Regions from separate parts of the Paenibacillus sp. Y412MC10 genome, predicted to be linked through region 1. Evidence: predicted binding sites of a transcription regulator. Region 1 holds the regulator's gene; each other region holds the start of a gene.

Evidence for each region. Region 1 encodes Rex, which represses fermentation and respiration genes when NADH is low (regulators of the CRP and FNR family bind a similar motif). Its sites were predicted from a motif close to TTGTGAAATATTTCACAA; they were not measured.
Region 2: the regulator Rex is predicted to act here: its motif matches at 7,551-7,568, upstream of hcp (hydroxylamine reductase).
Region 3: the regulator Rex is predicted to act here: its motif matches at 6,056-6,073, upstream of qoxA (cytochrome aa3 quinol oxidase subunit II).

Annotation. Positions count from the first base shown of each region.
Region 1 is NC_013406.1:2,570,783-2,581,227, reverse strand. It holds gene GYMC10_RS11250 (3-hydroxyacyl-CoA dehydrogenase family protein) at 1-222, opposite strand, end outside; gene GYMC10_RS11245 (AAA family ATPase) at 357-1,859, opposite strand; gene GYMC10_RS11240 (hypothetical protein) at 1,852-2,385, opposite strand; gene GYMC10_RS11235 (DUF5590 domain-containing protein) at 2,644-3,162, opposite strand; gene GYMC10_RS11230 (amidohydrolase) at 3,194-4,495, opposite strand; gene GYMC10_RS11225 (redox-sensing transcriptional repressor Rex) at 4,470-5,135, opposite strand; gene dinG (ATP-dependent DNA helicase DinG) at 5,201-8,077, opposite strand; gene GYMC10_RS11215 (hypothetical protein) at 8,248-8,877, opposite strand; gene panD (aspartate 1-decarboxylase) at 8,988-9,371, opposite strand; gene panC (pantoate--beta-alanine ligase) at 9,364-10,254, opposite strand; gene panB (3-methyl-2-oxobutanoate hydroxymethyltransferase) at 10,251-10,445, opposite strand, start outside.
Region 2 is NC_013406.1:1,170,241-1,180,685, forward strand. It holds gene rlmD (23S rRNA (uracil(1939)-C(5))-methyltransferase RlmD) at 219-1,790, shown strand; gene GYMC10_RS04975 (hypothetical protein) at 2,135-3,037, opposite strand; gene GYMC10_RS04980 (zinc-binding dehydrogenase) at 3,158-4,099, shown strand; gene GYMC10_RS04985 (carbohydrate-binding protein) at 4,557-5,573, shown strand; gene hcp (hydroxylamine reductase) at 5,737-7,422, opposite strand; gene GYMC10_RS04995 (2-oxoacid:acceptor oxidoreductase family protein) at 7,630-8,652, shown strand; gene GYMC10_RS05000 (thiamine pyrophosphate-dependent enzyme) at 8,649-10,445, shown strand, end outside.
Region 3 is NC_013406.1:2,845,616-2,856,060, reverse strand. It holds gene GYMC10_RS12505 (ABC transporter ATP-binding protein) at 1-228, shown strand, start outside; gene GYMC10_RS12500 (ABC transporter ATP-binding protein) at 221-2,068, shown strand; gene GYMC10_RS12495 (sugar phosphate isomerase/epimerase family protein) at 2,168-2,980, opposite strand; gene GYMC10_RS12490 (LysE/ArgO family amino acid transporter) at 3,079-3,696, opposite strand; gene GYMC10_RS12485 (PLP-dependent aminotransferase family protein) at 3,842-5,290, shown strand; gene qoxA (cytochrome aa3 quinol oxidase subunit II) at 6,294-7,298, shown strand; gene qoxB (cytochrome aa3 quinol oxidase subunit I) at 7,362-9,305, shown strand; gene qoxC (cytochrome aa3 quinol oxidase subunit III) at 9,302-9,898, shown strand; gene qoxD (cytochrome aa3 quinol oxidase subunit IV) at 9,900-10,187, shown strand.

The DNA.
Region 1 (10,445 bases):
TACTTTTTGAATCCGGTTCAGGATCAGTTTCTTCTCTGCCTGGGTAATTCCCCATTTCTCCAGTTGTTTATCTAGACTGGTCTCGATCATTCGGTATGAATAGTCCAGTTTCTCTGGAGTTTTCTCTACGAGCAGTACGTCAAGGCCCTTGGCTGCCAGCATCTCCGCAATGCCTTGCCCCATGGTCCCGCCGCCTACAACGCCGATTTTTTTGAAGTACATGGTTTCTACTCCACCCTTTCCTTATCTCTATACTTTAATTGTACCCCATTTGTCGAAAAATACATTTTAGAGCACAAAGTATAATAATATCTTAGCACGACAAAAAAGTAAAAAAAAATAACCAGCATAACAATTTATGCTGGTAAAAGCGCGTTTTCACGAAATTGACAACGAAATTGTTCTCCCGAGAGTATTTCTTCCTTCAACAGGATGTCAAGAGAATTGTCGAATATTGGCCGTTTCTGCTCCAAAAGAGTTTTGGTGCGATTCATCAGCTCTTCCAATATCACATTGTTCTCTTTCATCAGCTCTTCGGTAGTAACCATGTTCATGTTAACGATACCCAGCGACGTCAGACCCGACTTCATCATCGTCTCCACGATGTTCAGCGATTGCTCGAAGTCATTGCTGGAGCCCGTGCTTCGGCCCCCGTAATAGATCTCTTCGGCGGCCGCGCCGCCAAGAGCGATCATAATCTGCTCTTCCAGGAAGGTTTTTGTGTACAAATACTGTTCCTGCTGCGGATTATGGCGAACATAACCAAGCGCCTTGCCGCGCGGGCTGAGCGCGACTTGCTTCACGCTGCCTGGGCGCACCAGCTCTGCCATGATAGCATGTCCCAATTCGTGGATGGCAACACGCTTTTTCTCCTCCAAATTCGATTCACGATCGGAACGCTCGCCCATCATGACCTTGTCAATCGCCATGGACAGATGACGCTGATGGATAAATTGTTCGTTCTCGCGCATCGTATAGATGGCGGCTTCGTTCATGACGCTCTCCAGCTGTGCACCCGAGAAGCCGTAGGCTTCCTCTGCTATTTTCTCCAGGTCGACATCTTGATGCAGCGGCTTATTGCCCGCATGCAGGTTCAAGATATGCGTCCGGCCCTTCTTATCAGGCAGATCCACTTGAATATGGCGGTCGAATCGTCCTGGACGCAGCAGCGCGCTGTCCAGCATTTCTTTACGGTTCGTTGCGGCGATCACCAGAATGCGAGGCGTGTCCTGCGAATAGATGCCGTCCATTTCGGTCAGCAGCTGATTCAGCGTCTGGTCGTACTCTCGCTGTTGGCCGCCTTCGCGTTTACCGCCGATGACGTCGATCTCATCGATGAAGATGATGGCATTTTGCTTGTTTTCTTTGGCCGCGCGGTTGCGGGCATCCTTGAACAAATCCCGGATACGCCCTGCACCGACGCCGACATACATCTCCACGAATTCACTGCCGGAAGCAGCGACAAATATAGAATCGGTATAATGGGCAGCGGCCTTGGCCATCAAGGTCTTCCCTGTTCCCGGAGGCCCTGTGAGAAGAATCCCCTTCAATGGACGTATGCCGAATTTCTTGATGTCTTCGTGACGAATCAGAAAATCCAATGCTTCCCGCAGCTCCTGCTTAGCGTTATCCTGCCCGCCGATTTCCTCGAACGTCAGCTTGGCCGGCCCGCTCTTCTTCCGCTTTCGCTCATTTCCGGCACCAACCGCGATGCCGCCCTTCATCTTGGCTATAAACAGCAAGCCGCCTACGAGTCCTGCAGCTATTAAGAGAGGCACGATGTTCACGCCGACAAACACAAGGAATACCAACAAAACCGGAATGAAACCTAACATAATTTCTTTAGCTAATTTAGGCATGATTCCACACCTCCATTTTGCCAGGTTGACGCGGCAAGATTATAAATTTACCAGACTTGCCGTCCGACAAGCTGACATAGACATTGGTGTCATCGATCGTTGCTTTTGCTTTCAAATTCGGCGACTGGGCAGCCAACTGCTCGAGCGATGATTGAATATCGGTATACTGCTTATTGTCCATCGCTTCGGCAACCGACAGCATCGCTTGCTCCCACCATTGATCCAATGCTTCCGAGGAATGGTCCTCCACCTGGATTCTCAATTCCCGCTTGCCGATCACGGACTTGCCTTCCTGCTTAATATGCTGAACCAAACCTTGTAAATTCGCATCCGGAGCCAAATCAAGATTCAAAGTCACGGTATCCTGTTTAATATCTATATGAGAACTTTTCACGCCGTCGTATTGTGACACAACAGTTGCGAGCGGATTCTGCAAAGCCATCTGCCGATACAGAAACCAACCGCCAAAGAGGACCGATGCTGAGATCACGACAGTCAGCATGATAGGTACAATGCGCAGTTTCATGAAGTTCCTCCTTCAATTTCGATATGAAATTTTGTATAGCAATTGCAGCACAATAATACATATAACAACGATATATAGTGACGCATGTAATTGATCTGCTCAATTCGTACAAGTACGAGTATATCACATCTTATATACTTTTTCATGCTTGTCTGTGAAAATATTTAGAACAGTTTTACCAATTTATTTCTGTATGCGCTTACATATTTATGTGCCAAAGAGGCATCCCTATAAGGGGACGCCTTTTCATTTGTTTTTTTATTGATTAGGAAGAATAATATCATTTCCGATGGCGTTTCCGTCTTGAAAACGATAGAATCTGTAACCGCGCTGACCGTTGTTTTCATATTGCAGCTGCCAGGCATACTCGCCTTCATACATTCCCGGCAGCAATCGCTTGATGACCGCACCCGGCATTTCGTTTCGGATCTGGTCCCGCATCACGGCCTCTGACATGCCCGTATTCAATAACACCGACTGAACGGCATCTGCCCCTTCAACAGGAACGTTATCGTCCGTAAACTTCACCCAGACCATGCGGACTTGATTGTCTTTATCTTTCCCGCTGACCACCCAATAGTTATTGTCCTCGCCCCATACCGATTTATAGGTCTTGTCGGACGAGACCAATTGGCCATGCTGTTTCGCTGCAAGGATCGCCATTCTTTCTTCATTCCACGTATCTTTCATAACATAGGAATAATAGAGCTGTAGGCCAAGCAATAATAGCAGGACGCCGGACACGCTTAGCAATATCCACTTCGTTTTTTTCTTCAAATCCGTCTTCCTCGCTCCCCTTGATTATTCCCTAGAGGGTTGTAAGACGCTCAAATGCACGCTGCGCTTCCCGGCGGATGCGTTCCTCGTCGAGAGTAAGGCTCGCGCCATTCTTCACCACCTGCTTGCCGTCAACCCATACATGCTCTACATCCTTCGCGCTGGCAGAGTAGATCGCGTGAGAAATATAGTCGGTCCGCGGAAGGAAATGCGCCTGATCCGTATTCAATGCGATCATATCGGCTTTCATCCCAACCGCGAGCATACCGATATCCTCAAGGAAAGCGGACTTGGCTCCGTACTCCGTACCCATTCGAAGCGCTTCGGAGGCCGGAATGGCTGTCGGATCCCCGCTCACTCCTTTATGGATCAGGGCAGCCAGCCGCATCTCTTCGAACATATCCAGGTTATTGTTGCTAGCAGGTCCGTCGGTACCGAGCGACACCGTTATGCCGGCTTTGAGCAGCGCAGGTACGCGGGCGACTCCGCTCGCAAGCTTCAAATTGCTTCCGGGATTATGCGATACGGCTACTTGATGCTTGGCCAAGACTTCGATTTCTTCATCGGTCAGATGAACGGCATGCGCAAGGAGCGTAGGACGGGAGAACATGCCCAGCTTCTCCAAATGGGCAACGGGGCGAAGCCCGTAGTCCTTAACATTCTGAGCCACTTCCGTTTCCGTTTCGGACATATGGGTATGCAAAGGCAGGTTCAAGTCATGGGATGCTTGAACGAATTTTTCGATGAAATCCGGCGGGCAGGTATAAGGCGCGTGCGGCGAGATCATCGTCGTAATTCTGCCGTCAGCCTTGCCATGCCAATCCTTCGCGAATGCCACCGCCTCATCCAGCTTCTGCTGCTGTACCTCGGGCGGGCATAAACCGATTACGCCGCGCGTCAGGACGCCGCGCATTCCCGAGTCCTGGACAACCTTCGCGACCTGATCCATATGGTCATACATATCCACAAACGTCGTGGTTCCGCCCTTGATCATCTCCAGCACGGAGAGCGATGTGCCCCAATATACGTCGTCTGACGTGAATTTGGCTTCCATCGGCCACATTTTTTCCTGAAGCCATACCTGCAGCGCCAGATCGTCCCCATAGCCGCGAAGAAGCGACATGGCGGCATGTCCATGCGTGTTCACCAATCCAGGCAGGAAGAACAGATGGGTTCCGTCGATAATCTCTGTTCCCTCTTCCACGACGGGCTCCTCTTCGCCCAGGTACGTGATCCGGTCGTTCTCGACCACCATATATCCGCGCAGCACGGATCGGTCTTCCTCCAGTACTGCAAACGTTCCGTTCTTAACCATCCACTTCGTTGTTGTCATGTGCTGCATCCTCCTTGCCGTTATCCAAATAATAGGCCAAACTTTGCAAATCCGTTGTAAAATCAGCCGTATGAATCCGGATATGGGCTGGGGCTTTCAGGATGGTTGGCGCAAAGTTCAGAATCGCCTCGATCCCTGAGGCGATAAGCTGATTCGCTACGTTCTGCGCTTCGAAATCCGGAACGGTAATAATCCCGATTCGAATGCCGTGCTCATGAACCGTCTTCTCCAGCTCTTCCATCGGCTGTACGACCAAATTGTTAATTTTCATACCAACTTTGGGAGAATACGAATCGAAAATCGCCACAATCTTCATATTATCCTTCAGGAATGCATTGTAATTCGATAATGCATGTCCAAGATTACCGGCCCCGACCAATGCGACATTGATCTTCTGGTCCAGCTTCAGAATCTGGCGAATCTTCTCGATCAGATAAGAAACATCATATCCGATCCCTTTCCGTCCAAAATCACCGAAATACGCCAGGTCCTTACGAATTTGAGCAGGATTGAGGTCCAGCTTCTGTCCCAATTCCTGGGAGGAAACCGTAGAAACCTCCCTCTTCTGAAGCTCATTCAAATAGCGCAAGTATACAGGTAATCTGCGGACCACGGCTTCCGAAATTTTTTCCGATTTCATGCATGCTCCCCCTAATAATAGGTTAATAACCACATCTTTTTTTGTTGATCGTGCTTGGTTTCACTTTATTCCGCTTGGTTTCCCGCGCTTGCCTCTTCCTGCAGCCATTCCGAAATTCGGGGAACGATCCCCTCTGTCGGCATGTGCTCCATCTTCGGCCCCGGCAAGGAATATAAGAAATACTTCCCGTAATAGGATTCAATGACCCGGGTATCGTACACGATCACGATCCCTTTATCTTGTGCTGTTCGCACCAGACGCCCAAACCCCTGTTTGAAACGAATGACCGCTTGCGGAACCGAAAGCTTCATGAAGGGATTCTTCTTCTGCTGCTGCAGCAGTTCGCTCTTGGCTTCGACCAAGGGGTGATTCGGCGGCTGGAACGGCAGCCGGACGATGGCAAGACAAGTCAGCGCCTCACCCGGAATGTCTACCCCTTCCCAGAAGGAGCTGGTGCCCAGCAGCACGGAAGCGCTGCTGTCCTGAAATCTTCGGATTAACTTGGTACGGCTGGTCCCGTCCATACCTTGTCCCAATACCGTGATGTCGCTTGATGCCAGCGCTTCTTTCAGCGGCTCGTGCACCTGGCGCAGCATCCGGTACGAAGTGAACAGGACGAGCATGCGGCCATGCGTAGCGACGGCCGTATCGGCCAAAGACTTCACGAGCGTATTCACAAAGAGTGCATCCCCGACCGATCCCTTCACGCTCGGAAAATCACGCGGCACGACAAGAAGGGCTTGTTCCCTGTAATTAAACGGGGACGGGAGCTGAACCGTGTTCAGGTTCCCCGCTTCAGCCGCTTCCTGAAGACCCAGGTTCTCGATCATGAACTGAAACGATTTGTCCACCGACAAGGTCGCCGATGTCAGAATCACGCTTTGTTTCTTGTCAAAAAACAATTCCTTCAAATGAGAGCTCACGTCGACGGGCACGGCATACAACTGCAGCGATTTGCTGCGGAAATTGCCGTTCGCCTCCATCCAGTATACCGTGCCCTCATCGTTCAGGGCCATGAAGGAGCGCAGGTCTTCGCGATGCGCGGCCAGGTCCTTAAACAGACCCGAAAGGTCGGTTAACAGGCTGTCCGCGCTGTAGTCATCCAAATCTTCCTTCATTTCGGCGATCAGCTTATCGCCCTTGCGCACGACATCGCCCAGCGTCAGATGAATTTGATGCTCCAGTTCGGCCATCGAATCCCAATCCTTCGGCTTCTTCAGCGGGGACAGGCGGAGCGAGAATTGGCCGGCATCTCCCGGAGAAGCGTCTCCGCGTTCCGGAAGCAGTCCGAACAATTGATCGCTGAGCCGATCCCAATTCTCTTTTACGGTAATCAGGTCCGGATACAAACGGTCGATGACGGAAGACCATTCGACTGCCTTCTCGTGCGGCGAAGCTTGCAGCAGCTGGCGCAGAGCCGGGAGCTGCCCGCTTCGGCTGTCTTTGTACAAACGGGTCAAGGTATGGACCACCGAAAAATACTTCATCTGCAAGCCAAGGTGCTTGCCGGCGACATCCTCAAGATGATGCGCTTCGTCGATGACGAGGCGCTCATAGCTTGGCAGCAGCTGATGATTCGCCTTCACGTCGGTGAACAGCTTCGAATGGTTCGTAATGACGACATCCGCGATGCCTGCTTCATGCTTGGCCCTGTGATAGTAGCATTTGCGGAACCAAGGGCAGGCGCGTCCGAGGCAAGAATCCGAATCGCTGGAGATGGTCTCCCAAAAATCCCCTCCGCGTCCGCCAAGGTTTAGCTCTTCATCATCCCCGTTCTCCGTCTGGGTTAGCCAGACCAGCATCTGGGCCGCCGTGATTACGTCTTCCTTCGGGGAATGAAAATCTCTTCTATTTATTTTATGTTCAAATTTTCTCAAACACAAATAATGTCCCCTGCCCTTGAAAATGGCCGCCTTAAAAGGAAAAGGAACAACCTGGGTGAGCAGGGGAATATCCCGGTCACGCAGCTGTTCTTGAAGGTTGATCGTATGCGTGCTCACCATAACCTTCTGTTCCTGCTTCACGCTTTGATAGATCGACGGCAGCAAATATCCAAGGGATTTGCCGGTTCCCGTGCCTGCTTCGATCAATAGATGTTTATTGTCATCCAGCGCCTGCATCACTTCCTGGAACATCATGTCCTGGGCATCCCTGCTCTCGTAATGAGGCAGCGTTTCCTTCAGGCGTTCACGGACATCGTTCATGTATTGCTCGAAGCTTACATCGGCCAAAGGGTTGGGCTCAGTCTCATCTCTGACAGGTGCTATATCGTTCCAATCATCCACCGCCAAGGCAAACTGGCGGTAGTACGTATGGGTGTCCCCCGCTTGTACGGCTTGGTGCTCCCTGTCGGAACGAATGCCGTCAAAGAACCAGGCCAAGTCGCTGTCCTCGTCGGCAAACAGGTCGCTTAAACGCTGAATGGTGAGCAGCGGAAGCTCGTCGATCTCCTCCAAACATTTCAGCAGCGCATAGGCTGTGGCAAGCGCATCGCTGTCCGCCTGGTGCGGACGGTCATGCTCCAGGCCGAAATGAGAGGACACCATCCCGAGCTGGTAGGACGGGAGCGAGGGAAAGCATATTTTTAAGAAGTGCATCGTATCTAGAATACGGCCGCTGAACGGTAAATAGCCGCAGCGATCGAGCGCGTTTTGCAAAAAGTTAAAATCAAAAGCGACGTTATGTCCAACCAATACGACATCGTCGAGCATGGGCACAAGCTCCATCATCATTTCTTCCAATGACGGAGCATCCGCTACATCACTGTCGGAAATGCCGGTCAAACCGGTAATAAAAGGAGGGATCGGAATCCCGGGATTGACATAGGTGCCGTATACGCGGGATATGCTTCGATCCTCTTCGATGATGGCCAGTCCAACCTGAATGATTTCATCTGCAGACTGGTTGCCCGTGGTTTCAAAATCCAATACGGCAAATTTCATTTCGATAAAATCCCTTTCCTCCAGACTAATTAACAGCATACCAGAAGTTGCGGGTTTTGAACATTCCGGGTAAAAAATCCCCAGGCTTTCTGTACCGCTCCCGTACGCAAAAAGCGATGCCAAAGTCTCAAGGGTGAGCTCTGGCATCGCTTCTTGTTGTGGCTTGAGTTCTACAGCAAAGAGATCAATTGGCTGCCGTACTGGAGCTCACCGCGATTCTGCTTGCAGACCTCCAGGTTGATCATGGGGTCGGGAAGCGTTGGATCGCTATGAATCGCCAGTGCAAAATGTTCCTCGGCCTTTGCTTGTTGGCCATTCAACACCTCGATGCATCCAAGCGCATTGTAGATCATCGCCCGAAGCTTTCTGTTGTCAGCCAGGGGCAGGATGGAGATCAGTACGTCGGATGCTTGGGCGGTTTGCCCCAAATACAGATGGGACATGGCAATGTACAACTTGATCAGAAGGCTGTCCGGAAATACCGCGGCGGCTGCCTCAAACTGCTGTATGGCCGGCTGGAACATCAACAGCTTGTAGTAACCTTGACCGCGAACGAACGCATCCAGCTGCAATTCAGGCGCTTCGGTCGGCGGAAAAACCGGAGGTGACGCTGCACTCTCGCGGAAGATGGCCATTTTTTCTTCAAAATGCAGCCACTCCTCGATAATGCCCTCGCTCATGCTTTTGAGCATGTTCCAGTTTTGTACCAGCGCCTGTTTTTGGGGACCTTGAGCAGAAGGGTAATGCTTCACAATTTCATCTAACATGTTGTTCATTTCGGCGAATACATGTTGAAACATAGCTGCATCCCACCCTTAGCGGAAAAATGAGATCAGTGCGTCGACCTGAACTCATTTTCTGTAGAAGACGGTCTTTTCATCCCTTTAGGGTCCCGACACATTTTGGTTCTTTAGAGAATGGCGGCGTGAACTTCGCGATATTCCGTCGTAACCGGCTTATTCGATTCGTCGACGATCACGACCGTCGGGGTGTGATGGTCGTATTCCTCTTTGGACATCATGGCATAAGAAATGATAATGACGTTGTCGCCGGGCTGTACAAGACGTGCGGCTGCTCCGTTCAAGCAAATGACGCCGCTGCCGCGCTCGCCTTTGATCACGTACGTTTCCAGACGGGCGCCGTTGTTATTGTTCACGATTTGAACTTTTTCATTCTCCAGAAGGTCTGCAGCCTCCATTAGATCCTCATCAATGGTAATGCTGCCCACATAGTTCAGATTGGCTTCCGTCACCGTTGCGCGGTGGATTTTGGATTTCATCATCGTTCTAAACATGGGATCCCCCTACTTTTGGTTGAAGTAATGCATTGTCAATGAGACGGGTGCGGCCAAAACGCACGGCCAGCGCCATGATGACGGTTCTGTCTTCATCCACAATGCGGTATGAATCTTCCACGGGCGCAAGCTCCGGGAAGGTGAGCAATTCCGCGTAATCGATATCAGCGAGCGGAGAGCGGGATATATAATCCCGAAGATGAGCGCGGATCTCTCCTGCCGTCGTCGCTTGTCCCTGCCGGATTGCCTCCTGAGCCGTCCGCAGCGAGCCCGACAGCACAAGCGCCTGTTCCCGCTCTTCCGGCTTCAGATACACGTTGCGCGAGCTTAGGGCAAGGCCGTCGGATTCGCGAATGATCGGACATGGCACGATGGTCACATCCATATTCAAATCCCGTACCATTTGTTCTATGACGGCCACCTGCTGCGCATCCTTCATCCCGAAGAAGGCAAAATCAGGCTTTACGATATTGAACAATTTATTCACAACCGTGGTGACACCGTCAAAATGCCCGGGACGGGAGGCCCCGCACAACAATGACGTAATTTCCGCTACGGCAATTTTGGTTTTGGTCGGCTGAGGGTACATTTCCTCTACCGCAGGAATGAATACCACGTCCACCCCTTCGGATTCCGCCAACGCCAGGTCACGCGCTTCATCCCGAGGATAAGTTTCATAATCCTCGCCCGGTCCGAACTGAATCGGATTGACAAAGATACTGATGACCACCGTGCCTGACATTTCCCGCGCCTTCCGCATCAGGCTGGCGTGTCCTTCGTGCAAATATCCCATCGTAGGCACGAGGCCTACCGGGCCTCTGCCGGACCCCAGCCGGTCCCGAAGCTCAGGTCTTAAATCCGCAATGCTGCGAATCACTTTCATGATGTCGTGCCCACCTTTTCCTTTTGGCTTCCATATAATGCCGTTGTCGTTTCGGAACCGGCATTGTTCTCCGTCTTGAACACATGCTCCTCGGCCGGGAATGCGCGGTCCTTCACTTCCTTCACATACTGCGTGATACCCTCGCGGATAACGGAGCCGACATCGGCGTAAGTTTTCACGAAGCGTTTGTC
Region 2 (10,445 bases), 1.4 Mb from region 1:
ATGATTGGATTTGCAGGCGGAATGGATTGAATAACATACGAGGCTCCCGTATAATGATGGACGTGAGCTTGTGCGCTAAGCTCCCTTGGGGGAGCTTTTTGTTGTTTAAGCGAATGAAGGATAACGGAAGATCATCCGCTTTGATTATGGATGGTGTTCCGATTGGGAATATAGAGTGGTAAGGGACAAGTTGAACGGAAAGAAGTGAACTGCACATCATGAAGAAGAACCGCAAGGGAAGCGACACGCGCCGCAGCGGCAAGCCGGCGGCTTCGGCGGCCCTCCTGGACCTGCCGGTGGCCAAGAACGACGAGGTCGTGATCGATATTATTGGAATGAACCATGACGGGGAAGGGGTTGGCCGTGCCGACGGCTACACCCTGTTCGTTCAGGGTGCCCTGCCTGGCGAGAAGGCCCGGGTGAAGGTGCTCAAGACCAAGAAGCAGTATGGCTATGCCAAGCTGCTTGAGCTGGTCGAGCAGAGCCCGAACCGCATCGCGGCCCCATGCCCGATCTACGACCAATGCGGCGGCTGCCAGCTGCAGCATATGAATTATGCCGGTCAACTGGAGTGGAAGCGCCAGCTGGTGGTGGACAATCTGGAGCGGATCGGGAAGCTGCGGGTGGTGCGTGAGTCGGCAATTGCTGGAGAGACATGTGTGGACGACAAGCGGAGTGGCACAGATGGTGGAGGGGACATTGAGATTTCTGAAACCAATGGGACCAATCCTGCCGTGTCCGGCGTTGAATCAGATCAAGAGGGGATCCTCGTGCGGCCGACACTCGGTATGAGCGAGCCTTGGCGCTACCGCAACAAGTCCCAGGTGCCGATCGGCGTAACGGAAGGCGGCCTGGTCGGCGGCTTCTACGCCCGGGGCAGCCACCGGATCGTGGACATGGAGACATGCCTCATCCAGCATGAACAGAACGACGAGGTCGTTAGCCGCGTCAAAGCCATCGGCCGGAAGCTCGGTATCACCGCGTACAATGAAGAGACAGGTCAGGGCCTGCTTCGCCATGTGGTGGTGAAGATCGGTTTTGCTACCCGAGAGATGATGATTGTACTCGTCACGAACGGCGAGCGGATACCGCGCGTGAACGAGTGGATCGCTGCCATCCGTAAGGAACTCCCGGCTGTAGTGAGCATCTGCCAGAACGTGAACACACGCAAAACAAACGTTATTTTTGGAGATGTGACTCGCGTCCTGTGGGGTCGTGAGGTCATCCATGACTATATCGGCGATGTGAAGTTCGCGATTTCCGCACGTTCCTTCTACCAAGTGAATCCGGCTCAGACCGAAGTGCTCTACGGTAAGACGGTGGAGTATGCGGGATTAACTGGGGAGGAGACCGTGATCGATGCGTATTGCGGCATCGGGACGATATCCCTGTTCTTGGCCCAACATGCCAAGAAGGTGTATGGGGTCGAGATCGTGAAGGAAGCGATCGAGGATGCTCGTGCCAATGCAGAACTGAACGGTATGAAGCATGTGGAGTTTGAAGTCGGCGCGTCCGAAGACGTGATCCCGCGCTGGAAAGAGCAGGGCATCGAGGCGGACGTCATCGTGGTTGATCCACCGCGTAAGGGCTGCGATCCGCGACTCTTGGAGACGATTCTTGAGATGAAGCCGGAGCGCGTGGTATATGTGAGTTGTAATCCGTCTACGTTGGCAAGGGATTTAAGGATACTCGAAGATGGTGGGTATCGGACGGTGGAGGTTACGCCGGTGGATATGTTTCCGCATACGGTGCATGTGGAGAGCGTGGCGGTGTTGGTTTGGAAAGACTAATAGTTGAGATGTATTGGCGGACATAGCATAGAGGGGGTGAACCCCTCTCTTTTTTTTGCACATGAAGGAAAGTTGGTCATAGGAGGTTAATCTTTAATAGCGAACCGCCGTCCGTCCACGAGTCCTTCTCAAGGATTGGTGGTTGACTATCGTTGAGTTTCCCTCCTATGAAGGATATCAATTCTTGAAGTCCCGTATCCGCCAGTTCAAGAAGAATGGAAAGCCTGAACTACAGCACCGGTTTATTTCCTGACAATCAACATTTAAACTTTAAGGCTACATAGATAGGAACAAAGCAACCCAGGCATCTTTTGGACCAACTTTACTTCGTCCGAAAATGATTTCTAGGAATAAGATATTCCATGAATGGAAAATTCACAATCCGTAGGACATCCTAGGTCCTCGAAAACTTTACGCGCGGCAGCATCGACCGGCAGGAAAACCGCGATCTGCGGATATAAACGGCTGCCTGCAGAAATAGAAATCTGTCTGTAGCGAATGGGAACAAGCTCGCCGGAGCTTTCGATTCTGGCTAGTATGGTTTGCACATGATCAATTTCTTCCCCTGCATCCAGCACATTCGGATATTCGTCCACGTTATATTTCTGGAATTTATGAAACAATTTTTGATACCACGCATCGTAACGGGAAAGTATGTGTTCTCGCTTAAACGCATTTATCCCGTTTTTGGCGTGTGCTTCCCACTGCTCGAACGAAGCTTTATCGAAAGTTGAGCGGGACCGGATAGGCAAATCGGAATTAAAATGTAAATCAATCCTGTTCATTAATCCATCGTAATTACGGTCCAATGGGATATCGAACAAATGGCGAAACGGCTCGTTAACCCCCTTGATATCCTGTGTGTGTGTTACAATCATCGCAGGAAAAGGAATGCTTCTCATCGTTAGATGCGACCATTCCAATGCACGCTCCAGCGCCCGTCCCTCCAGTTCAGTCTGGATCGGAAGGTAACCGGCTGCCATTAGCAGATCGTTACGCTCGTCGGAAGTACAATCAAGATATTCTGCAATATTTATGATCATCTGACGATCCGGTATGCGCCGGGAACGCCCAACCAGCAGATTTTTATACGATGGAAATGCCTCGTCGTTCAGCTCTTGTTGGGTAAATCGTTTTAAGTACGGGTGAGGCCGGTCGGCAAGCTCGTGCTGGCGTTTCATCCGCAACGCTTCGATCTCTCCGATTACGATTTTAAGTCTGGAATTCTCCGTAGTAGGTATATCCATCTTCTCTCCCCCTCTTTATGAAGTGTAGTTCTGCACTTGGGATAATCATTTAGTTAAATTATACTCCTCAATGAAAACGAAAGTCATCTAATGACGCATAACGAATGGAGGAGATACAATATGATTCGTGCCATAGTAGTTGATCCGCTTGCTCCGTCACATTTGGCGTTCAAGGAAGTTGAAGCACCACAGGCCCAGCCTTGGGAAGCACTCGTGCAAGTGAAAACCGTCTCTCTTAATCGCGGAGAAGTGAAAGACGTCAAGGAGCAGGAAGCATCTAGGCGCCCCGGCTGGGATTTCGCCGGAATTGTCATCGAGCCGGCCAAAAACGGTGCAGGTCCGCAGAAAGGGGCCCGGGTTGTCGGTTTGCTCCCGATGGGAGCTTGGAGCGAGCAGGTTGCTGCTCCCGTGTCGATGTTGGCCCAAATCCCGGACAAGCTCACTTTTACGGAAGCGGCTACCTTACCCGTAGCGGGCCTGACGGCGCTTTATGCACTTAGAAAAGGCGGCATGCTGCTCGGAAAGCGCATTTTCATTACAGGATCTACTGGTGGGGTTGGACTGTTCGCTCACCAGCTGGCGGCACAGTCCGGCGCATACATTGTAGGTACGGCCAGCACGGAAGAGAAGGCCGAGCTTGTTCGAGAGGCGGGAGCTGAAGAAGTTATCATTGGATATTCGGCAATTTCATCAGCCCACCAATTCGGTCCGTACGATCTGATCATCGATTCGGTAGGCGGGGATACACTGGCTGCCTTGCTGCCGCAGCTTGCGCCGCAAGGCATTTGCGTTGCTTTAGGATTTTCCTCTTCAAATATCGCGACGATTGATATGAGTAATCTGGTGACGAGAGGAGGAAGAACATTGTACAGTTTCTTTCTCGGAGACGAACTTAATCGTCAATCAGCTGCGGACGATCTGAGCTTGCTGGCCGGATTGGTCGCAGATGGGCGGTTAACGCCACGGATCGAAGTGGAGACGCCTTGGACCGAGATTGACAGCGTGGCCCGCAGTCTGATGGAACGGAAATTCTCAGGAAAAGCCGTGCTTCACTTGGGTTAATTGGTAAAAATATTTGATCATCAGCATGTAACCCTGATTCTTTGCCGAAGATATAGCTAATATCGCAAATCTTTCGCACACGATTCATGTGGAGTGTTGCGCACTGTTAGTGCGTTAGGAGTAGAACGCAATTAAAGTCATCTCAAAGCCTATAAAGTCGTGTTAAAGCCTAAAGTTGTGTTACAAGCCGGGCGAAATTCAGGTATCCACTCCTGTTTTTCCTCGGTTTTTTTATTGAATCAGGGAGGAGCTTCAACTCGTCAACATAGTCTTTCTTCTGTTTAGTACGACTTTAATTGCTTTTGGGTCCCGATCTACATATATTCCTACCGTAACATCAAAAAATTGCGGAATTAATTTAGAAAATGTAAATAAAGTAAGATAATAGCACAGTAAAAATCTGTGGCATGTCTCATGGGAGCGCTACAGATAAATAAAGAAACAAGGAGGTTTGAAAATGACTAATAAAAGGTTTTCTTTTAAGCCCCTATCACTTTTGCTAGTTCTAGTAGTATTTCTATCTACATTTTGCGCAGCCTTACCGTCAGTAAACGCAGCCGCTAGAGGGACATGGGCTCCAAATACGGCATATGCAGTAAATGACACAGTAACCTATAGTGGAAGCACTTATACCTGTCTTCAGGCACATACTTCTCTCGTAGGTTGGGAACCGTCCAATGTCCCTGCTTTATGGCAGAAAGGCGGTAGCGGCGGAACTACGCCACCAACGACACCACCGACAACGAACGGAGTAACATTCTATGCAGATATAAACTATGGAGGTAAAGCAGTGACACTCGGAATAGGGAATTATACACTGTCTCAGTTGAACGCAAACGGAATTCCGAATGACTGGATGTCGTCTCTTAAGGTTCCAAGCGGTTGGACGGTTGAAGTATATGAGAATGATAATTTTGGAGGAACCAAGTGGACCTTTACTTCAGATTCTTCCTGGGTTGGCAACACGATCAATGACAAAATGTCATCGGTCAAGATTTATACGGGTTCACCACCTCCTACAGTAACAAAGCCTGCCGAGGTTCCAAGCCATATATGGACATATGTCATGAATGCGGACAATGCCTATGGGAAAGGCGGAGATTTTGCTTTATTGCTAAGTGCTGTTATCAAAAAGGAAAGCAGCTTTGGAGCAGGTTTACCAGGTAGTCCATCGGCCGGCGACGGATTGATGCAGGTAGAACCAAACACACGCAATGCGTATTTATCTCAATTCAGCTCAAAATTTGGCCGTGCGTATAATCATAGCAGTGAACAAGATCAGGTATATCTGGGCGCGTTGATTTTAAATGAGAAGATTACGAAGTTTGGAAATATCTACAACGGATTATTACACTACAACGGTGGAGATAACTGGTATCCGGGAGCTACGGATTCTTATGGCCGTCCGATTCTGGCAGATCAATATGCAGATGCAGTTTACGCTACTTATAAGGGCTATGGCGGTAAGAATTAAGGTGTTACATTGATAGGTAAATTGAAAAATAGCGAGACGTGGAAGGATTTTCTTGTTGAGTGGAAGCGGCTTATTTAATTTGAAAGGGCATGAGTTACCAAGCAGATCATTGCTTGCATAACCCAAGCCCTTTTTTCTTTATCAGGTTTTCTTCGACTACTAATTAGGCGCCAAGGAACATTTTTATGTCATCTTCCACATTGGTAATGCCGCCGATCCCGAAGTTATCCACGAGGACTTTGGCAACGTTAGGCGACAGGAATGCAGGGAGCGTAGGGCCCAGATGAATGTTTTTAACGCCAAGATATAGCAGGGCAAGCAGCACGATCACCGCTTTTTGCTCATACCAGGCAATGTTATAGGAAATCGGCAGATCATTAATATCCTCAAGGCCGAATACTTCCTTCAGCTTCAATGCAATCACGACGAGGGAGTAAGAATCATTGCATTGACCAGCGTCCAGGACCCGCGGAATACCGCCGATTTCGCCTAGATCCAGTTTATTGTATTTGTATTTGGCACAGCCTGCAGTTAGAATGACCGTGTCTTTTGGAAGTTCAGCCGCAAAATCGGTGTAATAGTTGCGGGATTTCATCCGTCCATCGCAGCCGGCCATGACGAAGAAGCGCCGGATCGCCCCGGATTTCACGGCATCAACGACTTGATCGGCCACGTTCATCACAGCGGCATGAGCGAAACCGCCGATGATCTCACCCGTTTCAAGTTCCGTTGGAGCTGGGCATCCTTTCGCTTGCTCGATTAGTAGGGAGAAGTCTTTGGGAGCACCGTCTGTTCCTTCTGGAATATGGCGGACACCCGGAAACCCCGTGTTGCCTGTTGTATAGATACGGTCCTTATAACTGTCTTTCGGCGGAACGATACAGTTGGTCGTCATTAATATCGGCCCGTTAAAGGCTGCGAATTCGCTATTCTGCTTCCACCAGGCATTCCCGTAATTGCCTACAAAATGCTCATATTTCTTGAATGCCGGATAATAGTGGGCAGGCAGCATTTCACTGTGCGTGTACACGTCCACGCCGGTTCCTTCCGTCTGCTTTAGCAGCTCCTCCAAATCCTTCAGATCATGGCCGCTGATGAGAATGCCGGGTCGGTTGCTTACCCCGATATTAACCTTCGTAATTTCCGGATTTCCGTAAACCGAGGTGTTCGCTTCATCAAGCATCGCCATGGCGTTGACGCCGTATTTACCGGTTTCCATCGTCAAGGCGACTAGATCCTGCACTTCAAGGCTGTCGTCAAGCGTGGCGGCAAGCGCTCGGCGCATAAAACGGTTTAATTCGTGATCATCCTTCTCCAGATGCAGCGCGTGGTACGTATAAGCAGCCATCCCCTTCAAGCCGTAAGTAATCAATTCGCGCAGCGAGCGGATGTCTTCATTGCGGGTCGAGAGGACACCCACCGTACGTGCTTTTTCATCAAAAGAAGCTTCGTTATCCGCTTGCCAGACGGCAGCATCAGGGAGATTGGCGGTTCCTTCCGGAAATTGTTCGTTATAATAGGTGCGCACCTCGCCGCGGAGCTCGATCGCTTCCCGGATTCTTCCCACAAAAACCTCGCGGTCAAAGTTGGCGTTCGTAATCGTTGCAAACAAGGAGTCCATCACAAACAGCGATACGCGCTGTTCAAGCACCTCCGGCAGCCGGACATCCAGACTGAGAAAAGAGATACCTTTCAGCAGATAAATCAGCAAATCCTGCAGGTTTGCCACATCATGCGGTTTGCCGCATACGCCGACAATGGTGCAGCCTGTTCCTTTGGATGCTTCCTGACATTGAAAGCAGAACATGGACGGCTGATGCTGTAAGCTCTCTTGGGCGTTATTATTCATGATTTCTCCTCCAATTTTGTGATTATTAGTCGTAAGGTCAGTAAATGATTGCCTCGCAATTGGACTGTTGAAGACAGTATACTTCGCTCCCACAACCGACATAGTGATTGGAATCACAATTTTTTGAGTAGTGAGTTTAATCACAAACCCGGTCCGTTTCTTCTTTTAAACTGGAATTAATGACCTAAGAAGAAATGAGGAGAGAACATGTCGATTTTGCCTCAAAAGAATGAACTGGGATTTTTCGAGATCCGTCTCGAATCCATCGGCGGGCTTGGCGCCAATCTGGCCGGAAAAATGCTGGCCGAAGCCGGGGTCACCGGCTCCGGACTTAACGGTTCGAATTTTTCCAGCTATGGTTCGGAGAAAAAAGGGTCGCCGGTGAAGAGCTTCGTAAGGTTCTGCGATCCCGAGGTGGAAATCCGCGATCACAGTCCCATTGAGCAGCCGCATGTCGTCGGCGTATTTCATGAAGCCTTGTATAAGACGATCGATGTCATAAGCGGATTACAGCCTGATGGAACGGTGCTTGTGAATACGGCGCGAGCGCTGTCCGAAGTGGCCATTGATCTGAACATGACCCAGGGAACGCTGGCCGTAGTTGATGCGCTGAACATTTCCGTTGAGGAAAAAACCAAAGTGAATACGGCCATGCTTGGGGCTTTGTTCCGGATTTGCAGCTTTCTAGACCCGGACGATATGCGGCAGGTGATCCGCACAACATTTGAGAAAAAGCTGCCCCACCTCGTGGAAGCGAATGTGCGGACCTTTGACAGAGGATATAACGAAGTCCGGTTCCTTTCCTTGGGAAACGGCTCAGCGCTTATAGACCCAATCGCTTTCGCAAGACCGCAGCCGATTCTTGGATATGAAACGCAGGAGCTGGGCGGGATTCTGAACGTTACGGCGAACAGTGTCCTGAAGGATCTTAGCGGCTCCCGGCAGGGATATTTGCCAGAGTACAAGATCGAGGACTGCATTCACTGTGCCGCCTGCGATACGGTATGTCCGGATTTCTGCATCGTGTGGGAGACGAAGCCGGATAAGCGCGGGAATATGCAGATGTTTATGAAAGGTATCGATTATCAGTATTGCAAAGGCTGCCTGAAGTGTATCGAAGCTTGTCCGACCACCGCTTTGGCTGCCCTGTTAGAAGAACCGCATTATGCGGAGCAGCACCGTGTGCCGCAATCGTTTCCCTATTTAACTGCGGAGGGAGTCCGATCATGAATATGCAAATTCAAGAAACAACGGAGAATAAGCTGGCGGCCGCTCAAACGGCAGTCTTCGAATCGGGCAACGAAATGGCTGCCATGGCGGCTGCCCAGATTAACTATCACATTATGGGTTATTTTCCGATTACGCCTTCTACGGAAATTGCCCAATATCTCGACATGATGCGTACACGCGGCGAACATGACATCAAGCTGATTCCCGCTGACGGCGAACATGGATCGGCGGGGATTTGCTACGGTGCGGCCGCAGCCGGAGCACGGGTATTCAACGCTACCAGCGCGAATGGTTTCCTGTATATGATCGAACAGCTTCCTGTGCAGGCGGGCACACGTTTCCCGATGGTCATGAATTTGGTGACGCGTGCAGTCAGCGGACCGCTCGATATTCGCGGTGACCATTCGGATCTTTACTACGGTCTGAATACCGGCTGGGTGATTTTGACCGCCCGTTCACCGCAGGCCGTGTATGACATGAATATCATGGCGCTGCGAATCGCGGAACATGAAGACGTGCGCCTGCCGGTCATTGTAGCTTATGACGGGTTTTTTACATCGCATCAGAAACGCCGGGTACACATATTTACCAACCGGGAAACCGTTCAGGGGTTTGTAGGGGAACAGGCGCCTGAATATCCACATGTGCTGGACGAGAACAACCCGATCGTTGTTGGGGCTTATATGAACGGCGACGATTTGATGAACAACCACTACCAACAGTCAAACGCCATATACCGTGCGGGCGAGGTATTCAAGGAAGTGGCAGAGGAATACGCGGCTTTGTCCGGAAGATCCTATTCGCCGCTTGATCTATATCGAATGGAAGACGCAGAGGTGGCTTTATTCCTCCTCAATTCGGCGGCCGAATCCTCCAAAGACGTCGTGGACCGACTGCGGGCGAAAGGAATTAAAGCAGGCATAATCAGCCCGAATATTCTTCGGCCGTTCCCGGCAAGAGAAATCCGCGAGGCGTTGACAGGTGTCAAAGCGCTGCTGGTTGGCGAACGTGCCGATTCTTACGGCGCACACGGAGCCAATCTGACCCATGAGGTCAAAGCGGCCCTACAGGAAATCCGTGGTCCGCAGCCGATTGTGCTGTCGCGCATATTCGGACTTGGGGGGAAAGACTATTACGCGGATGACGCGGAAGCTTTTTTTGCCTTGACGATCGAGGCCATGGAGCTCGGTTATGCCAAAGTTCCGTTTGATTATTACGGCCAAACACCGGGAGCTGAGGAGCAAAGGCTGCAGCCGGTCATTGCCCCGATGAATGGAGACAGCTTTAAATCTGGCCTGATCACCGTAAAGGTAGATGAAGGGACAAGTAAACTATCCGTTAAAGTGCCGCCGATGCGGGCGCTAGCCGCGAAACCGAAACGGTTTGCTTCCGGTCACGGAGCCTGCCCGGGCTGCGGTATTTTCCCGGCGCTGGAGCTCTTTTTCAAAGGGATTGAAGGCCATGTCGTTACTTTATTCCATACCGGCTGCGCTTATATCACAACAACGGGTTATCCGTATAACTCGCATAAGCAGAGCTTCATTCATAATTTGTTCCAGAACGGACCGGCTACTTTATCCGGCACGGTAGAGGCGTTCCTTGAGAAGAAACGCCGCGGGGAAATCGAAGTTCCCGAGGATTTCACTTTTGTGATGGTGACCGGCGACGGCGGCATGGACATCGGGATGGGTTCGGCCATCGGGACGGCGCTGCGGGGCCATAACCTGATCATTCTGGAATATGATAATGAAGGCTATATGAACACCGGTGCACAGCTTTCGTATTCTACGCCA
Region 3 (10,445 bases), 270 kb from region 1:
GGAACGGAGTCGCGGCTTCGGAAAGAGCTGGCCCGTCTGATGAAAGACCGGACCTGCCTTATGATAGCCCAGCGGATCTCATCCGTGATCGACGCCGACCTGATATTGGTGCTGGATGACGGGGAATTGATCGCGAAGGGCACGCACCACGAGCTGCTTGCTTCCTGTGAAGTATATCAGGACATTTATCGATCGCAATTCGGCAAGGAGGTGTCTTCTCATGGCTAAACCGAATCAGGATTCCAAGCATGCCCATCATACGGACGGTCCGGACCTTAGCATGCGAGGCGGCAATGCCATCCGCGGAATGACGATAGCCAAAGCCAAGCCGAAACATACGATGGATACGATACGCCGGATATGGAGCTATATCCGTCCGTTCAAAGGCGGCATGATGGCTGTTTTCGTATTCACGCTCGTAACGACGCTGCTCTCACTGATTGCCCCTTATCTGCTGGGGAACGCCGTGGATCATTACATCATCCCGGGAGACATCAGAGGACTTATGGGGTTATGTGCGATACTTCTTGCCGTTTATGCTGGCACCGCGCTCACGGCATGGCTTCAGCAGCATGTCATGGTGAAAGTCTCCCAGCTGTCCATTCTGGCCATGCGGCGGGATATCTTTGCAAGGCTTCAAGTCCTGCCGCTCCGCTTCTTCGACAGCAAGACGCACGGCGAATTGATGAGCCGCACGACCAATGATATCGAGAATGTCTCCGGTACGTTGAATCAAAGCGTAACCCAGCTCATCTCCAGCGTTCTGTCCCTGATCGGATCCCTTGCCATCATGCTGTACCTCAACATGTGGCTTACGCTGCTCAGCATGGTGACCATTCCGCTTGTCATGCTGTTCACGAAGACGGTGGCAAGCCGGACAAGAAAGCATTTTTCCAAGCAGCAAAGCTTGCTGGGTGAGCTTAACGGATTCATTGATGAGACCGTTTCGGGCCAAAAGGTCGTGCAGGTATATCGCCGGGAACGGCATGCCGCTGCCCAGTTTGATGACATGAACAAAAAGCTGACGGAAGCCAGCATTCAAGCCCAGATCTATTCGGGCACGGTCGGGCCGGTTATGAACGTACTGAACAATGTCAGTTTTGCCTTGATAGCAGCGGTTGGCGGCTACATGGCTTTCAAGGATTTCACAACCGTCGGGGTCGTCGTTGCGTTTCTGAATTATTCGAAGCAGTTTCAACGGCCTTTGAACGATCTGGCGAACCAGTTCAACCTGGTGCAATCTGCGGTTGCCGGGGCAGAACGAGTCTTTGAGATTATCGATACGGAGTCCGAATACCGCGGCAATGAACAGACGAAAAAAGCGGACGATATGTATGGCGAGGTACGATTTGACCATGTGTCCTTCAGCTATAAGGAAGGCGTCCCGATTCTGAGGGACGTTTCGCTTACCGCCCGGCCGGGTGAGACCGTTGCGCTCGTCGGCCCGACAGGCGCCGGCAAAACCACCATTATCAATCTCCTCACCCGCTTCTATGAGATTGATGATGGCGTAATCACCATAGATGGCAGCGTTATCCGCCAACTGGATAAAGACAGTCTGCGCAGTCAGCTGGGGATCGTGCTTCAGGATGCTTATGTATTCTCGGCATCGATCCGGGAGAACATTCGATATGGCCGGCTGGATGCCACGGACCAAGAGATCGAAGCCGCCGCCAAGCTTGCCAATGCGCATGACTTCATCATGAAGCTGCCCGATGGCTATGATACGCAGCTCCTGTCGGGCGGCGGCAACCTGAGCCAGGGCCAGCGGCAGCTCTTGACGATCGCTCGCGCCGTGCTTGCCGATCCCGTTATTCTGATTCTCGACGAGGCAACCAGCAGCATCGATACCCGAACCGAGATGCATATTCAGACCGCCATGCGCGCCCTGATGCGAGGCCGGACCAGCTTTGTCATCGCCCATCGTCTAAGCACGATCCGCGAGGCCGACCAGATTCTTGTCATGAATCATGGCGGAATCGCGGAGCGCGGCACACATGAAGAGCTGCTGGCCAAGCGCGGCTTCTACTACGAGTTGTACAACAGCCAATTTAAGCTGACCAGCTAACGGGTGTTGAAAGTTTTCTTAAGCTGCTACTGGCAAAATCATTCAAGGACCGATTCTCTAGAATCGGTCCTCTTTTTATCCTTAAGAGAAAACATCATGTCATTCTTGTACGACTCGACCGGCATTGCTCACGATCCGCTTCACGGCCCCAATGATCCATTCCATCTCCACGTATTGGTTGCCCGGCGCGTTGTATTCGACGCCCCAATATCCCCGATAGCCCCCCGCGAGCAGGCTGCGCACCTTCTCCTCCGCATCGGGATGAACCGCGGTCTTCGCATCGAAATGCGTATGCACCGTCCACGGGGCAACCATCTCGTCGCCTTCGGCCTCATCCGCCCTCCATCTTCCTAGGTGAAGCAGGAAACCAAAAGCCGGATGCCGGACTTCCTCCGCAATCCGCTTCATTTCCCGCGGGAGCAGGGAGGCGCCCATATGGTTTTCCGGGCCTACCGTATAACCGTAATCCCCTGCACGCTCCGCCAATTCCCGATAGCGCTTTACGAGGTATTCGAATTGTTCGTCCGGCATCGGCTCCGCTTCTTTATAACCGCCGCCGGTGTCGATCCGCACCGTTTCGGCTCCCAAAATTTCAGCGGCATCCAGATGGGCAAGCGCATTTTCATACAACTTCTCCCGCATATCCGGGTCGGGATCCCATAGATGAGCCCCGTCAACAGCAAAGTTAACCACGCTCATCTCCTTCTCATCCAGCGCTTCCCTGATTTTCCGTATGTAGCTTTCGTCGGCAAGCTTGTATATGGGGCCGCTTCGATCGATGAAAAAACCGTTCCACAAATCAACCGCATCCATTCGGTATCGATACTTCACCGTCTCCAAATAACCGAACACGTCCATTTTGCCGTCGAGAAACGTGTTATAAAAAGAATAGCCGCCAATCGAAATGTTCATCGCATTGCCTCCTCCTATTCCAGGGTTACATACAAACTTACCACATTTTCTATCCCTTAATTAGCATAAATTCCTAGTCCCTTCTAAATTTCTCCTCACTAGGTTTGAATCAATCGAAGCATGAGATAAGCGGCCGTCCCCCACATAATCACCGCCGATATTCGGTTCAGCGCGGACAGCAGCCTGCCTGTCGGATCCATTCTTCCCGCCGCCCTGCCGGCAATTCCGAGTCCCAGAAACCACAGCCAGGAGACGGCGATGCATACAACGGTAAAAATCATTTTGTCCGCCCCTTCATATTGAAGCGAGCTCGTGCCGATGACGCCCATCGTGTCCAGAACCGCATGCGGATTTAGCAGCGACACGGACATGGCAAATACGATTTGCTTCTTGGGAGAGAACGAACGGGCGCTTTCCGGGTCCTGACCTGAAGGCTTACTCCTCCACGTCGCTGCTCCCATATAGACCAGGAAGCAGATGCCCAATGTAAATAACGTCAATCGGATCCATTCATATTCCAAAACGATCACGGATACGCCCAATACCGCCAATGAAATCAGCAGCGTATCGCATAACGATGCGGTAATCATGACGGGCAGCGCCCTAATAAACCGGGGTTGGACGACACCTTGATTAAATACGAACACATTCTGCACGCCCAAGGGAAGAATTAGGCCAAGAGCCAGAATGAATCCATGAAGTATAACGCCTAGCATTTGAAAGCAAACCTCCAGTACATATTTTCACCATTGTAATGGAGGAGCATGGCTGCGTCTCCAACCAATTGGTTGGCAATCGACCCAACCAATGATGTATACTGGGCATGATTCTATAGAAACGTTGTCAGAAAGCAGGTTGTCCATGACAGAAGAATGGAAATTGAATAAAGCTTCCGAAGTGCCCCTGCATCGGCAAATTTATGATCACATGAAGAGCCGAATCATGAACGGGGAATGGCCGGTCGGAACCCGACTTCTCCCTCAGAGGGAGCTTGCCGCCAAATTTCAAGTCAACCGCAGCACCGTCGTTTATGCCTTGGGTGAGCTTGCGGCTGACGGTTTCATAGAATCCCGGGTGGGACAAGGCACGGTTATTGTGAACAATACTTGGAGCGTATTGGCCGCCACGCCCCCGCCTGATTGGAATCAATACGTGAAATCCGGCTCCTATCAGCCGAACATCCATATGATCCAGCAGATCAACCGTGCGGAAACCGATCCCGAAGTGATCCGACTCGGTACTGGCGAGCTTTCGCCTGAGCTCCTCCCGACCGCCCAAATGCGGGAGACGTTTAACGGCAGCATGTCCAGCCGTTTCACTTTGGGATATTCGGAACCGAAAGGCAGCCTATACTTAAGGGAAATCATCAGCGATTATTTGAACAAGAAGGGGATATCCGCCTCTCCTTCTTCCATTCTTATCGTCTCCGGCGGGCTGCAGGGCTTGCAGCTTATTTCCCTGGGGCTGCTGCATCACGGTTCCGCCATCCTGGTGGAGAATCCCACTTACCTGAACTCGATTCATGTATTCCAGTCGGCTGGCATGCATTTGCACGGCATCCCGATGGATGCCAAAGGGATCAGAACGGAATCTATCGGAAGGCTCAAGCGTCAGCACAGAGCCGCCCTGCTCTACACGATCCCTTCCTTTCATAACCCTACAGGCACAATGATGTCTTCCGACAGAAGGACGGAGCTGCTGCAAATCTGTGCCGTAGAAAGATTGCCCGTCATCGAGGATGATGTGTATGGCGATTTATGGTTGGATACTCCCTCTCCGCCCCCTTTGAAAGCTTCGGACAAACAAGGACTCGTGCTCTATATGGGCAGCATGTCCAAAACCCTCGGGCCTGGTCTGCGCATCGGATGGGTCGTCGGACCGGAGCCTGTCATCGATCGGCTGTCCGACATTAAAATGCAGACCGATTACGGGTCCAGCTCGCTGTCCCAGCATGCTGTCGCGGAGTGGCTCTCGAGCGGATCCTATGAGAAGCATCTCGTTCAGATCCGGGCAGAGCTGATGAGGCGCAGAGACTTTACGCTGTCGTTGCTGGAACGATATTTTCAAGATATTGCCCACTGGAATAAAACCCAAGGCGGATTTTATGTTTGGCTCCGCATCGCAAAGCCGATCTCCATTCGTACGTTATTCGAGCAGGCGTTGAAGGAAGGCCTGCTGCTCAATCCCGGAAATATTTATGACCGTAACGACCAGCAGCATCTGCGGTTATCTTTTGCCTACGCCTCCTACGATCAACTGGAGAAGGGACTTATTCGGCTTGCGGAGCTTATTCGCCTCCATGTGTTGTAAACAGCAAAAGCAAAGGGCTATTCCGAGGAATGCCGTACATTCTCTGGATTAGCCCTTTCTTTATTTAGCGCGCCATCATGTTATCGTTTATGCTTGCTTGCAGCCTACACATGACGCCGTTCCATCAGATTGATCCCAATACCCATGCACAATACCCCGATGAGCAGCAATTAACCATGCTGAGAAGTCCGTCGAGCAAACTTTGAAGAACACTCACTTTCATCGAGTTCTCTCAGCTTTCATCGCAAATATCGTACGGGTTCGTTGCATCCGTACTCGCGGGCCACAAGGAGATTACCGAAAATACCGACGTTGCGAGCAGTGTGACAAATAGCATTGCAGGCCTGGCACGGTATAATGGCGCCAAAAAAAGCCCGCGAAAAAAATGGCGCTGCTCCCTAATCGCCAAGGCAATGGATCCGGATCAACATGCTGCAGTACAGGGACGAAGGCGCACAGCCAGCTCAAAACAAGAAATAAAAACCATATCCAGAACGACCTCACTGGCTCCCCTCTCTTTCCTATCAAGCGTTTCACAATTCCCAGCAAAATATCTCGTTCCAATTTTTTGGTTATAACATATCACAAGCCTCTTCGAGCCTTTTGGTTAAATAAGTAAACTGGAAATAAAAATCGGCTTCGGATTTATTGTGAAAAATTATACATGCACGTCTAACCCCTTATCAATACTGGGATTTATTCGGTAGGTTTAGGGGCCGATTGCGGTGAAAAACAGGCCCGGAATTGTGACGAAACTGGTAACTCTCGTGAATATTTGAACAAAGTATGAACTGCCTCAAAACCGCGCCACTACAATGATTTCGCTCACAACCGTACTCTTTTGTAACAAATTGAACACATAAAATTACATACATTGACACGAATGTGGATTTATTTGTTAATTATACAAGTTTATGTGTTTTGCAAAGCCGACCGGAACTTCCTACTATAGATGTGTCAGTAACATTGAATCGAACGAACGTTTCAAGGAAAGGGGTACATCATGAACAAAAGAGGGCCGTTATTTGCAATGTTTTTATGCTTTACCTTGCTCTTATCGGGATGCAGCTCGCTCACGGTATTAGATCCGAAAGGACCGGCTGCCAGAACCCTATCCGATACAATCATATTCTCTATTCTCATGATGGTCGGAATTCTAGCGGTAGTTTACGCGCTCTATATCTACATGCTCACCAAATATCGAGCCAAGAAATCCAACGAAGGTTACGAGCCGCCTCATGAAGAGGGCAACAAATGGCTGGAAATTCTGTGGACTGCCATTCCGATTCTGATCGTTGCCGTGCTCTCGGTCGTAACCGTCAAAACGACGGTGGCCGTCGAGAATGTGCCTGAAGGTTATGAGAACCAAAAGCCTCTGGTTATTTACGCTTCCTCTTCCAACTGGAAATGGCACTTCAGCTATCCGGAAGAAGGAATCGAAACCGTTAATTACGTCAACATTCCGACCAATCGTCCGATCGAGTTCAGACTGTATTCGTTCGGTCCGATCACAAGCTTCTGGATTCCTCAGCTTCACGGACAGAAGTACGCGATGAGCGACATGATCACCAAGCTGAACATGGTTGCCGACGTACCGGGTTCGATGATGGGCCGTAACGCGAACTTCAACGGCGAAGGTTTTGCCCATATGGAGTTCGAAGCTCTTGCCATGACCTCTGCCGAGTACGATGAGTGGGTTAAGGATGTAAAGGACACCGCGCCTGAACTGAAGGAAGATGAGTTCAAGAAGCTTCTGGATACCGCGCATGTCGGTCGGATGACTTTCTCCAACACGCATCTGGAATTCAGCCAGCCGCCATCCGAAGACCATCACCATGGCGGTGACGTCAACGGCAATGAGGAGCATCAGGACCATAAAGACGTCCACCCGGATCCTGCAACAACGGAAGAAACGGAATTTGACAGCGAAACGAACGTGGATCCAAACGAACCGCTGCCGAACTTCCCGGCTGAAGAAAGCCCAAATCATCAACATGATGGACATTAAATCGGTGAGTGAAACGTTGTTCACCCGATCTACTTCATACATCCAGAAAGGAGCTAGGCCTTTATGAAATGGGACGAATTTTTCGTTACCGGTGATCCGTTAATTTACGGCGCCATGGTGAGTATCGTGCTCGTCTCGCTCGCAATCCTCTTCGGTTTGACCTATTACAAGAAGTGGGGATATATGTGGCGGGAATGGCTGACGACCGTGGATCACAAAAGAATTGGCGTCATGTACATCATCTGTGCATTGATCATGCTGTTCCGCGGGGGCGTCGACGCAATCATGATGCGTGCGCAAACCGCCGCACCGGAGATGAAGTTTCTGACCGGGCAGCATTATAATGAAGTATTCACGACTCACGGGGTCATCATGATCCTCTTTATGGCCATGCCGTTTATTTTCGGTCTGATGAACGTCATCGTTCCGCTCCAGATCGGTGCCCGTGACGTTGCATTCCCTAAACTGAACGCAATCAGCTTCTGGCTGTTCTTCGCCGGAGCGATGCTGTTCAACATTTCCTTCGTTATCGGAGGATCGCCTGATGCCGGCTGGTCCGCTTACTTCCCGCTGGCCAGTATCGAATTCAGTCCGACGGTCGGCAACAACTACTACTCTCTGTCGCTTCAGATTTCAGGGATTGGTACTTTGCTGACAGGCCTTAACTTTATCGTAACCATCCTGAAAATGCGCGCGCCGGGTATGACCCTGATGCGCATGCCAATGTTTACGTGGTCGGTATTGATCACTTGCGTCATCATTATCTTTGCTTTCCCTGTGCTTACGATTGCGCTTCTGCTTATGATGTTCGACCGCATCTTCGGCTCGCAATTCTTCACGATGGCCAACGGGGGCATGGATATGCTCTGGGCCAACCTGTTCTGGGTATGGGGTCACCCTGAGGTATATATCGTTATTCTGCCGGCATTCGGTATTTTCAGCGAGATCATCTCAGCGTTCTCCAAAAAGAACCTGTATGGTTACAGCTCCATGGTATTGAGTATGGCGATTATTTCCGGATTGTCCTTCCTGGTATGGGCCCACCATTTCTACACGATGGGTCAAGGGGCCATGGTCAACGGTTTCTTCTCCATCACGACGATGGCGATTGCCGTACCGACCGGGATCAAAATATTCAACTGGCTCTTCACGCTTCGCAAGGGTCGAATCAGCTTTACGACGCCGATGCTCTACTCGCTTGCCTTTATTCCGATCTTCACGATCGGCGGCGTAACCGGCGTCATGCTGGCGATGGCCAGTGCCGACTATCAGTATCACAATACGATGTTCCTGGTTGCCCACTTCCACTATGTGCTCATTCCAGGCGCCGTATTCGCCGTCATTGCCGGTTTCCATTACTGGTTCCCTAAAGTGTTCGGCTTCCGTCTGAACGAAAAGCTTGGCAAAATCGCATTCTGGTTCATTGCCATCTCATTTAACGTAACGTTCTTCCCGATGTTCTTCCTGGGACTTATGGGGATGACCCGCCGTACGTACACGTATTCGGCCGAAACTGGCTTTGGTCCGCTGAATATGCTGTCGATGGTCGGCGCGGTCGGCCTGGCGATCGGATTCATCCTTCTGGTGTACAACATTTACTGGAGTACACGTTACGAGCCGCGCGACAAAACGGGAGATCCATGGGATGCACGATCACTGGAATGGTCGACGCCAAGTCCGGTTCCTGTTTACAATTTTGCGGTAACGCCGAAAGTCAAAGGCCGTGATGCCTTCTGGTTCTCCAAGAAAAACAACGAGCCGCTTTCGGACGAGAAAATCACGAAGATTCACATGCCAAGCAACACCGGAAAACCATTTATACTGGGCATCGCCTTCTTCTTCCTGGGCTTCTTCCTGGTATTCAGCTGGTGGATTCCATCCATCGTTGCCGGTATCGCGGTATTGATTATTATGGCTACCATGTCCTTCGACCGTGATCACGGGTATTACATTCCGGTTGAAGAGATTGTTCAAACCGAACAGAAACTGCGGGGTGATACGGTATGAAAATAGATGCCACTCAGCCGCTGGAATATGGAACAGAGGAAAACCGCAATCGTATATTCGGCTTCTGGCTGTTCCTCGGAGCTGAAATTGCGCTCTTTGCTACCTTGTTTACCGTCTACTTCGTTCTCGTGAACCGCTTTGCCAGCGGTCCGAGCGGAGCGGAAATCTTTGAAATTACGCCGGTCCTGCTCGAGACGTTCCTGCTCTTAACGAGCAGCTTCACCATCGGTTTGGCTGTTCATGCGATGCGTCTGGGCCTGAAAAAGCAGATGATGATCTTCATGGTCATCACCCTGCTGCTGGGTGCGGGATTCCTCGGGATCGAGATCTTTGAATTCTTCACCTATGTTCATGAAGGAGTAACGCTCTCAACCAGCGCCTTCTCCTCCAGCTTGTTCACATTGCTTGGCACGCACGGAGCTCACGTAACCTTCGGTCTCCTGTGGGGAACCGCCATTCTGATTCAACTTAAAAAGCATGGACTGGATCATTCCACAGCCAACAAGTCCTTTATCTTCTCGCTCTACTGGCACTTCCTGGACGTTGTGTGGATCTTCATTTTCAGCTTCGTGTATCTGAAAGGACTGATGTGACATGTTAAAACAGCTGTTTCCAATTAAGCATGTAGCGGGTTATATATCGTCCCTCGTCCTTTCAGCTGTCGCGCTCGTCGTTCTGCTGGATATGCCGGCAGCTTCGAAAGTGGCCGTTCTGCTGGTCACCGCGATTCTGCAGGCGGCCGTTCAGCTTATGCTGTTCATGCACGTCGGGGAAAGCGAAGACAAAAAGTCCGTCTATATCAACATCGCGTTCGCCCTGTTCGTAGGGCTGGTTACCATCTTCGGAACGCTGTTCATCTTCATATGGGGCTGGTACGCTTAAGTCTCGCGAAAATCTGGGGTGAACGTGTACCGTCGATCATCGTTCGCTATCACGAACATATCACCAATATCAAAGAGGGCGTCCCAAAAGATCCTGGATCTCGAGGGATGCCCTCTTTTTTCTATTGATGGTGCTGCATGCGGATCATTCCCCCATCGTACTTCAAACATGCAAAAAGAACCGTTTCTCGGAACTAGGGACGTGCGGCCCGCCAATTACGAGGAACGGTTTCTTTTTGCATTCCATATGCAGCTTCAT